DNA from 2 places in the Pseudogulbenkiania sp. MAI-1 genome. Region 1 is predicted to be linked to the other one. Evidence: riboswitches for the same ligand, from Rfam matches in the RefSeq annotation. Region 1 holds a riboswitch; the other holds the start of a gene.
What was found. Region 1 has a riboswitch for cobalamin ahead of PSEMAI1_RS0100495 (CbtB domain-containing protein). Riboswitches for the same ligand answer to the same signal wherever they lie in the genome.
Positions count from the first base shown of each region.

Region 1 (4,189 bases):
GCCACCGACTTCGTCAACCAGCGCCAGCTCACCGCGATGATCCGCGGCGAGAAGCCCGAGTTCGAGCAGGGCAACGCCATGCTGTTCGCCATCCTGCGCGACTTCGACGCCACCTACAGCGCCTACCTCGCCTTCCAGGACCGCATGGAGCACTTCTGGTGCCTGCGCTGGTTCAGCCAGGAAGGCGTCACCGAACCGACCGCGACGCTGATCAAGGAAGACCTGGTGCGCATCGACGGCCTGCCGCTGCGCCTGCGCGTGCCCGGCCTGCCGGAGCTCGCCAGCGGCGACAAGGTGCGGCTGGCGGTGATCCGCATCGACGAGCTGACGCAGGAGATCGAGCTGCGTTACGCCGGCAAGGTGGGCCATGAGGAGGTACTGGTCGAGGAAGACAGCACGGTGTGATGCCGTGCGGGATTGGGCGCGGGGGCATCATGCCCGGCCCCGACCTGCCTCGCCGATGGGTTGCGGCGCCTATTCCTTCGCCACGCTGCGCTATCTTGCTCAGTCAGCGCCTCCGCCCATCCTACGCTAGCCAGCTTCGTCCGCCCCCAGCAGAACGAAAAAAGCCCCGGAGTTCATTCTCCGGGGCTTTTTTACGGGACGACCGCGCGACTTAGCGCGATACCGCCGGGAAACGCTGGAACAGCCCGCCCAGCACGCCACCCAGCGCCAGCCACAGCACCGCGGCGGTGGCCAGTGCCGCCAGCATGAAGTCGCTCATCAGCCGTTCTGGCACCAGCGTGTGCACCTCGGCCAAAACCGGGGCGCCGACCAGATGCGGCAGCGCCGCCAAGGCCAGCGCGCCGACGGCCCACAGCGCGTGGCGCTTCTGCCAGGCACGGTACAGCCCGAACAGCGCACCGGCGGTGGCACCCACGGTGAGCAGCCACCACAGCTGGCGCTGCTGCAGGTCGGCCGTCGGCACACCCGGTGGTTCCGGCGGCAGGCCGAGCGATGGCGCCAGCTGGAACACCACGAAGCCGAGCGCACCGAACAGCAGGCCGCGCCGCCAGTCGATGTGGCCGAGCTGGGACAGCACGGCGCCCAGCAGCAGGGCGTATCCCATCGCCGCCAGCGTGGTCGTGATCGCGGTGGCAACGGCGCGGTGCGTCGCGTCCTCGGACGGTTCGTCGCTGGCCGCCGCTTCGTGCGTATGCCCTTCGGCCACGGCTTCATGCGTGTGGGCTTCGTGCGCATGGGCCTCGTGGACGTGCGCCACGGCGGGCGCCGGGGCCGCTTCGAGCTGCAGCTCGTAGCGTTCGGCCTGTTCGATCAGCGGCTGGACCAGGGCGAGCTGGACCGGCGTCGTCACCGCGCCGGCCAGCAGGCCGCCCAGCAGCGACAACGCCACAATACGTGCAAACATGGTTTTCCTTCGTCGGTCAGTGGCAGACGAAGCCCATGGTATGGCGCGTATCGTGGCTCTCGCCGTGGGCGATGCCCGGGGCGAAGCCGACGGCGTAGAGGATCACCGCACCCAGCAGCGCGGCGCACAGGGCGGCGGCACGGGCTTTCCAGCGCGTGGCGCTGGCGGAGTCGATCTGGCTGATCGGTTCAGCGGCGGATTTTTGCAACAGCATGTCTATCTCCTGGTCTTTCCATGCCCCCCTGTCTCACGGCACCGGCCGGCAACACCACAGCGGTGGCGCGGGCCGGCGATGGCGCGGCAGGGTAAGGGAGGGGCAAGCTGGAAGAAACGTTAAGCGCACCGCCCTCCGCGGTGCATAGCGTCGTCGCCTTCGGCCGGTCTCCGGGCTCACGAGCCGGGAGCGGTCTCCCACGCCGGCGCCTTCCCGGGTCGAACCCAGTGGCATGATGCCGGCGTTCACTCGATTACCGTTGCGGGGGCAGCGACGGATTTGCCGATCGGCACACCGTCTTCCCGTTGGACGCTTCCCGGTCTGCTTTCGGCAACACGCGCCGTGCGCCGTCGCGCACGGACCGAAGCCGAAAATCGGCGGGCAAGCCTCCAAGCCCGGGGCGTATGCGGACCCGGGCACACCGAAAGCTGCTTAAGGATAGCAGAAGCGCGCCGGCAAGGCGGTCAAAATGCATAAGACCTGTCGCGCTCCTGCTCCGGCCCGGCTGCTCGGTCTGGCCGGAGCCTGGGCGAAAAAAAAGCCGCCCGCCCGGTCGGGGAAGGCGGCATGGCAGTGCGGGCGTCGGGCTCGTCAGCGGCTGCCGTTACCGTCGCGCCGCGGCGCAAACAGCGCGGCGGTTTGACGCGGCTGGGCGGGCTTGCCGCGGCGGCCCCCGGCCGGCCGCGCCGGCGCCACGCGGTTGCCGTTGATGTCCCTCGGCGGCGGCGGCATCACGTTGCCGTTCACCTCCTTCGGCGGCGGCGGCAGGACGTTGCCGTTCACCTCGCGGCGCTGGCCGTTGCCCTGCTGGCGCGCCTTGGGCTGCTGGGCGCCGGCGTTGCTCTTGGGCGGACGGGCGCCGGGCTGGCGCGCACCGTCGGCGTGCTCGTGGCGGCGGCCGTTCTGGCCGCCATTGGCGCCGTTACCGCCACGCGCGTTGCCGCTCTGGCTCTGGCCCTCGCCGTTGCGGCGCTGGCTTTGACCTTGGCCCTTGTTCTGAGCCTGGGCTTGGCTCTGACGCGGCTGGGCCTGGGCTTGACGCTGCCCCTGACGCTGACCTTGTCCCTGGCGCGGCTGGCCTTGCCCCTGGCCACGGCGCTGGCCGCCCATCAGGATCGGCTCCGGCGGCACCGTCAGGTCGGCCTCGAAGCCGGGGATGGTGAACTGCGGAATCGACATCTTGATCAGCTTCTCGATGTCCTTGAGGAACTTGAACTCGTCCACGCACACCAGCGACACCGCCTCGCCCTCGTTGCCGGCGCGGCCGGTGCGGCCGATGCGGTGCACGTAGTCTTCCGGCACGTTGGGCAGCTCGAAGTTGACCACGTGCGGCAGCTGGTCGATGTCGAGGCCGCGCGCGGCGATGTCGGTGGCCACCAGCACCTGCAGATCGTTGCTCTTGAAGTCGGCGAGCGCCTTGGTGCGGGCGTTCTGGCTCTTGTTGCCGTGGATGGCGGCGGCGGTGATGCCACTCTTTTCCAGCTTTTCGGCCAGGCGGTTGGCGCCGTGCTTGGTGCGGGTGAACACCAGCACCTGGTGCCAGTCGCCGTCCTTGATGAGCTGGGTCAGCAGTTCGGTCTTCTTGTCGCGGTCGACCAGATGCACCTTCTGCGCCACCAGCTCGTTGGTGGTGTTGCGGCGCGCCACCTCGACCAGCTGCGGGTTGTCGAGCAGGCGGTCGGCCAGCGCCTTGATCTCGTCGGAGAAGGTGGCCGAGAACAGCAGGTTCTGGCGCTTGGCCGGCAGCAGCGCCAGCACCTTCTTGATGTCGTGGATGAAGCCCATGTCGAGCATGCGGTCGGCTTCGTCCAGCACCAGGATCTCGATGCCGGAAAGGTCGAGGGTCTTCTGCCCGGCGTGGTCGAGCAGACGGCCCGGCGTGGCCACCAGGATGTCCACCGGCTTGCGCAAGGCGGCGATCTGCGGGTTGATGCCGACGCCGCCGAACATCACCATCGATTTGTGCGGCAGGTATTTGCCGTAGGTGCGCACCGATTCTTCCACCTGGGCGGCGAGTTCGCGCGTCGGGGTCAGCACCAGGGCGCGCGGGCGGCCCTTGAGGTGGGTCGGCGCCGGGCCGAGGCGGTGCAAGAGCGGCAGGGTGAAGCCGGCGGTCTTGCCGGTGCCTGTCTGGGCGGCGGCGAGCAGGTCGCCGCCACGGATCACTTGCGGAATGGCCTGGGCCTGGATCGGCGTGGGCGTGGTGTAGCCGGTGTCGGCGACGGCACGCAACAGGGGCTCGGACAGGCCGAGGTCGGAAAACTTGATATCAGACATGACAACTCCAGCGACGGCCCAATCGCAGGGAGTGCGACACCAATCCAGGCAAACGTCGTTGATGGAAATTCGGGTGGCTTCATGAGGAAGCGGGACCGCGCGCCGATTGGCCCGGCGCGGGAAGGCGACAGTGTACAGGGGTTGGCGCAGAAGGGGAACCCGCTACCGGGGCTTGACCGGCAGCGGACAGAAGAAATCAGCCGAATGCCAGCGCATCCATCGCAATGCTGCCATGCTCCATGCCGCTATGCAGCACGGTGACCGGCGCGCCGCCGGCGCCGAGCGCGAAGAACAACGGCAGCAGGTGCTCGGCGGTAGGATGGTTGCGC
Region 1 covers NZ_AZUR01000001.1:120,739-124,927, reverse strand. Annotated here, with positions in the region: gene PSEMAI1_RS0100505 (ribonuclease catalytic domain-containing protein) at 1-405, shown strand, start outside; gene PSEMAI1_RS0100500 (CbtA family protein) at 617-1,369, opposite strand; gene PSEMAI1_RS0100495 (CbtB domain-containing protein) at 1,386-1,583, opposite strand; cobalamin riboswitch at 1,748-1,890, opposite strand; gene PSEMAI1_RS20400 (DEAD/DEAH box helicase) at 2,175-3,860, opposite strand; gene PSEMAI1_RS0100485 (class III extradiol ring-cleavage dioxygenase) at 4,057-4,189, opposite strand, start outside.

Region 2 (4,189 bases), 2.4 Mb from region 1:
TCAACATCGTCCTCCGCGGCGATCTATGCTCAGAACCCGGCATCGCATGCCATTTGGGCAAACCATGGAAAAGCATAAGTTGTAATGCCGGTAAAGAAAATTCGTTAATTCCCATAGATGACTAAGTAAAATTACTTATCTGAGGATAACGACGACAAGAAACCTCATTGATTTCGTTGCATTTGAGTAGACTGATGAATAAGAATTCGATGTTCTACAGCACATCTCCACTTAAGACACCCAGGGATGCAAGCAAAAGGAGGAATAATGCAATATGGACAGACTGTCTTTGTCGTCGATGACGATGATTTTTTCAGAAATGCCTTACAAAGAATCTTCCGCTCGGCCGGCTTCCAGGTAGAGACTTTTGCCAGTGCCGAGCTCTTTCTGGAGGGCTACAAGCCCTGCGAGGAATCCTGTCTCATCCTCGACTTACGCATGCCTGAGGTGGGCGGCCTCGAATTGCTGAAGTGCTTGCAGCAGCGGCAAATCGATCTGCCAGTCATCGTCTATACTGGCAACGCAGATGTTCAAGTGGCTGTTCGCGCCATGCAGGAAGGGGCTTTCACCCTCATAGAGAAGCCGTTGAGCAGCGAACTTCTGATCGAGCAAGCCCGTGCAGCTATCACCAGCTCCCGTTTCAAACGTGCACGCCAAGCCAAGGTAGCCAAGGCGCGGGAAAGCCTTGCTTTGCTTACTGAGCGCGAAACACAAGTGGCAAAATGTCTCGCTGAAGGGCTTTCAGCAGCGGAAACGGCAAGCTGTCTGGGGATCAGCGCACGAACAGTAGAAGTCCACCGGGCCAATCTTTTTCGCAAACTACAGATAAAGTCCAGCGCTGTTCTCGCCCAACTGGTACTTTTAGCAGAACAGAACGACATCGCTGCAGACAACTTTGTTGATAAAGCAAGCCATCTAAACAAGCTGTTGAAATAAAGCGTATTTCTATCCCGCCCCCGGGAGCTGGCCAAGGCCCCTGCCTCTGTCCAAAACGGCGCGGGAATAGGCCCGCGCTGTTTTGGGGCGTGTCCGAATTTTTGTGTAAACGGGTCTTCGTTTAACTTAAGGACGGTTCGTTCTTCGAACTCAATAAAGAGGATCAGGCATGGTTACCGGCTGGCGCTCGGTGGCATTTACCGCTGCCTGTGCTGCCGCCTGGTCGCGCATCAACTGCCGGATGAGGGGTTGCTGCTTATCGCTGTGCCCCCACTGGTCGAAATACACCAACTCTTCAATGGGCAGACGTGGCAGCCAACCCGCGGCCTCGAGTTCCGGCTTGCTGTAGAAGTGGCTGACATAGCCGACGCAAAGATAAGCAATCGGGGTGATGCCCTTGGGAATGCCGAGAGCCGCCTGCAATGCAGCCTGGTTGAAAATGCTCACCCACCCCACGCCCAATCCCTCGGCGCGCGCCGCCAGCCAGAGGTTCTGCACGGCGCAGACGCTGCTGTAGAGATCCATGGTCATCATGTGTGTGCGGCCCACCACTACCGGGCCGGTGCGCTTGCGGTCGCAGGTGATGCAGATGCCGACGGGCGACTCCAGGATGCCTTCGAGCTTGAGCTTCTTGTAGGTGGCTCGCTTGTCATCTTCGAACATCTCCGCCGCTTCGGCGTGAGCTTCGGCAAAGGCGGCGTGCACCCTGCGCTTGACCTCATCCGACCGCACCACCAGAAAATTCCACGGTTGCATGAATCCGACGGAAGGCGCGTAGTGTGCCGCGGTGATGATACGGCTCAACACTTCGTCCGGCACGGCCTTGGGCAGAAACTGGCCACGCACGTCGCGGCGCGAAAAGATGGTTTGATAGACGGCTGCACGATCATCGGCAGTGAAGGCGTGAATGTCCTGACTGGCTTGTTCCATTTTCATAGCAATTCCCCTTGCGTGAAAAGATGGCGCCTTGCCTGGCCTTGCAATGCGCGAATTTTTCAGGCCGGTCTTCTGACTCGGATTCAACTGCTGCCAGCGCCTTCCCGGCGTTCACCAGTGGCTTGTTGCTGGAGCATCCTCCATACAGCGTTGGGCACGTGGCGGCATTGCACCGCCTTCCCGATTCTCCCCGCGCCTTGCGGCGCCGGGCACCTGAAAGCGCCGATGATCAGCGAGAGCTGATGGCATTGTCAAAATTAAGTTACCGCACCGCAGCCTTGACCCATTTCCCAACGCCATTGCCTCAAGCGCCAGCCGCTCCCCTCGATGGCCAGCGCCCCGATATAGCCCGGAGCTGGCAATAGCGTATAGAGCGACCAAGGCCTTGCCGGCGCGCTATCGTCCGAAGCGATATAAAGCTCGGCAGGAGGCTGCGCCGGATCGGTCGTCAACGGCACGGAAAAACCATCCAACGGCTGGGTGAGGCCGTCGCCGCAGGCTTTCAGGCAAGCCTCCTTCTTTGTCCAGCACGCGAGAAAGGCGTCGGCGTAAAGCGGATCCGGGAGCCCACTCAATTGGTCGACTTCAGCCGCCGAGAAGAAGAGTTGTGCGATGTCCGCGTAATCGGATTGCGCCCGGAGGTATTCGACATCGACGCCGATGTTGGCGCCGGCGGCGATGGCGATCAGGGCAAGGCCGGCCGAGTGGGAGAGATTGAAGGTAAGCCGGCCGCCCCACTCCGGCCCGAGGTCGGGCTTGCCGCAGGCGTTGTACACATAGCCGATTCGGTCAGGCGGGACCTGAAGATAGCGTCCCAGGAGTTCACGCAGCACGCCATGCGCGGCAACAAAACGCCGTTGATCGCGCGGGAAGCGAAAACGTGCGCTTCGCTTGCGCTCCTCGACAGAGAGCGTCGCGTAGAGGTGCGCCGACGTTCCGGGCGGAACATCCAGGTCGGCGCACCAGACATGCACTTCGTGGGGCGGTGGGGGAAACATTCCGGACTCCGGCGTCGGGCCGCCGCCCGCTACAGCCGCTCCAGCAGGATCTGGGCGATCTCCATGCCGATGCGAGCCTGGGCTTCCTGTGTCGAGCCCCCCACGTGGGGCGTGCAGACGACACGGGGATGACGGGTGAGCCGCATGTCGGTGGGCGGCTCCTCGGCGAAGACGTCGAGGGCGGCCCCGCGGACCTTGCCCGATTCGAGGGCGTCGAGGAGCGCCTCCTCGTCCACCACGCCGCCGCGCGCGCAATTGATCAGCAGCACGCCGTCCTTCATCAGCGCGATTTCCTCCCAGCCGATCGCTGCGCGACCGTCCGCACTTGGCGGGGTGTGAATCGAAACGAAGTCGGCCCGGGGCAGGAGCGCCTCGAGGGAGAGCAGTTCGAGTCCCTCGAAGCAGCCCGCCGGTTCGGGGGCCTTGTCGGCGCCGACGACGGTCATGCCGAGGGCCGAGGCGCAGCGCCCCAAGGTTCCCCCGATCCGGCCCACCCCGATGATGCCGAGCGTCTTGCCCATGAGCTCGATCCCGTCGGAGAACTCCTTCTTCGACCATTTTCCCGACTTCAAGGCGGCGTCGGCCTGCGGAATGCGCCGCGCGAGGGCGAAAAGCAGGCCCATGGCCAGTTCGGCCACCGAGACGGTCGAGGCCTTGGGTGTATTGAGTACCGCGATCTTCCGGGACGCGGCAGCGGCAAGATCGATGTTGTCGGTGCCGACCCCGGCGCGGACGATCATCCGTAGCCGCCGTGCGGCCTCGATCTGCTGTGCGCCGAGCCGGGTAGCGGATCGGACGACGACGGCATCGTAATCGCCGATCTGATCCTCCAGCGCCGCAGACGAGATGCCAATCCACTCGTCCACCTGGAGCCCTCCCGCGCGCATCCGCTCGATGGCCACGGCAGGGATAGCGTCACAGACCAGGACGCGGGCCCGCTCCACCCTCGCCCCGGTGCCCGTGTCCGATCGTCCGCCCCGCCCCTCGACGGGCTCCCATATCGCCTGTTCGTCCTGCATGACGGTCTCGTATTTCCCTTCTGACATGACGAGCTCCTTTGCCTTGAGGGCGGTCAACCGCCCATCACCTCGATCGTCGGCGAGCAGTCCGCCACGTTCACCGCGTCGGCCATGCCGACCAATACCTCGCGCAGCCCCTCGAAGCTCTCACGGGCGTGCGCGGTGCGGATGTTGTCCACCAGCATCATGTCGCCGGCCTGCCACGGATCGCCAACGGTATTCGCCGTGTAGGTCTCGTTGATCAACTGCACGATGTCCGGGCCGATCGGGTCGCCGTTCCCAAAGAAGGTATTGAACGGC
Region 2 covers NZ_AZUR01000001.1:2,507,617-2,511,805, forward strand. Annotated here, with positions in the region: gene PSEMAI1_RS0111650 (response regulator transcription factor) at 268-936, shown strand; gene bluB (5,6-dimethylbenzimidazole synthase) at 1,087-1,872, opposite strand; cobalamin riboswitch at 1,917-2,104, opposite strand; gene PSEMAI1_RS0111660 (4'-phosphopantetheinyl transferase superfamily protein) at 2,130-2,870, opposite strand; gene PSEMAI1_RS0111665 (hydroxyacid dehydrogenase) at 2,900-3,916, opposite strand; gene PSEMAI1_RS0111670 (TauD/TfdA family dioxygenase) at 3,943-4,189, opposite strand, start outside.
Region 2: another riboswitch for cobalamin. It lies ahead of bluB (5,6-dimethylbenzimidazole synthase); the one in region 1 lies ahead of PSEMAI1_RS0100495 (CbtB domain-containing protein).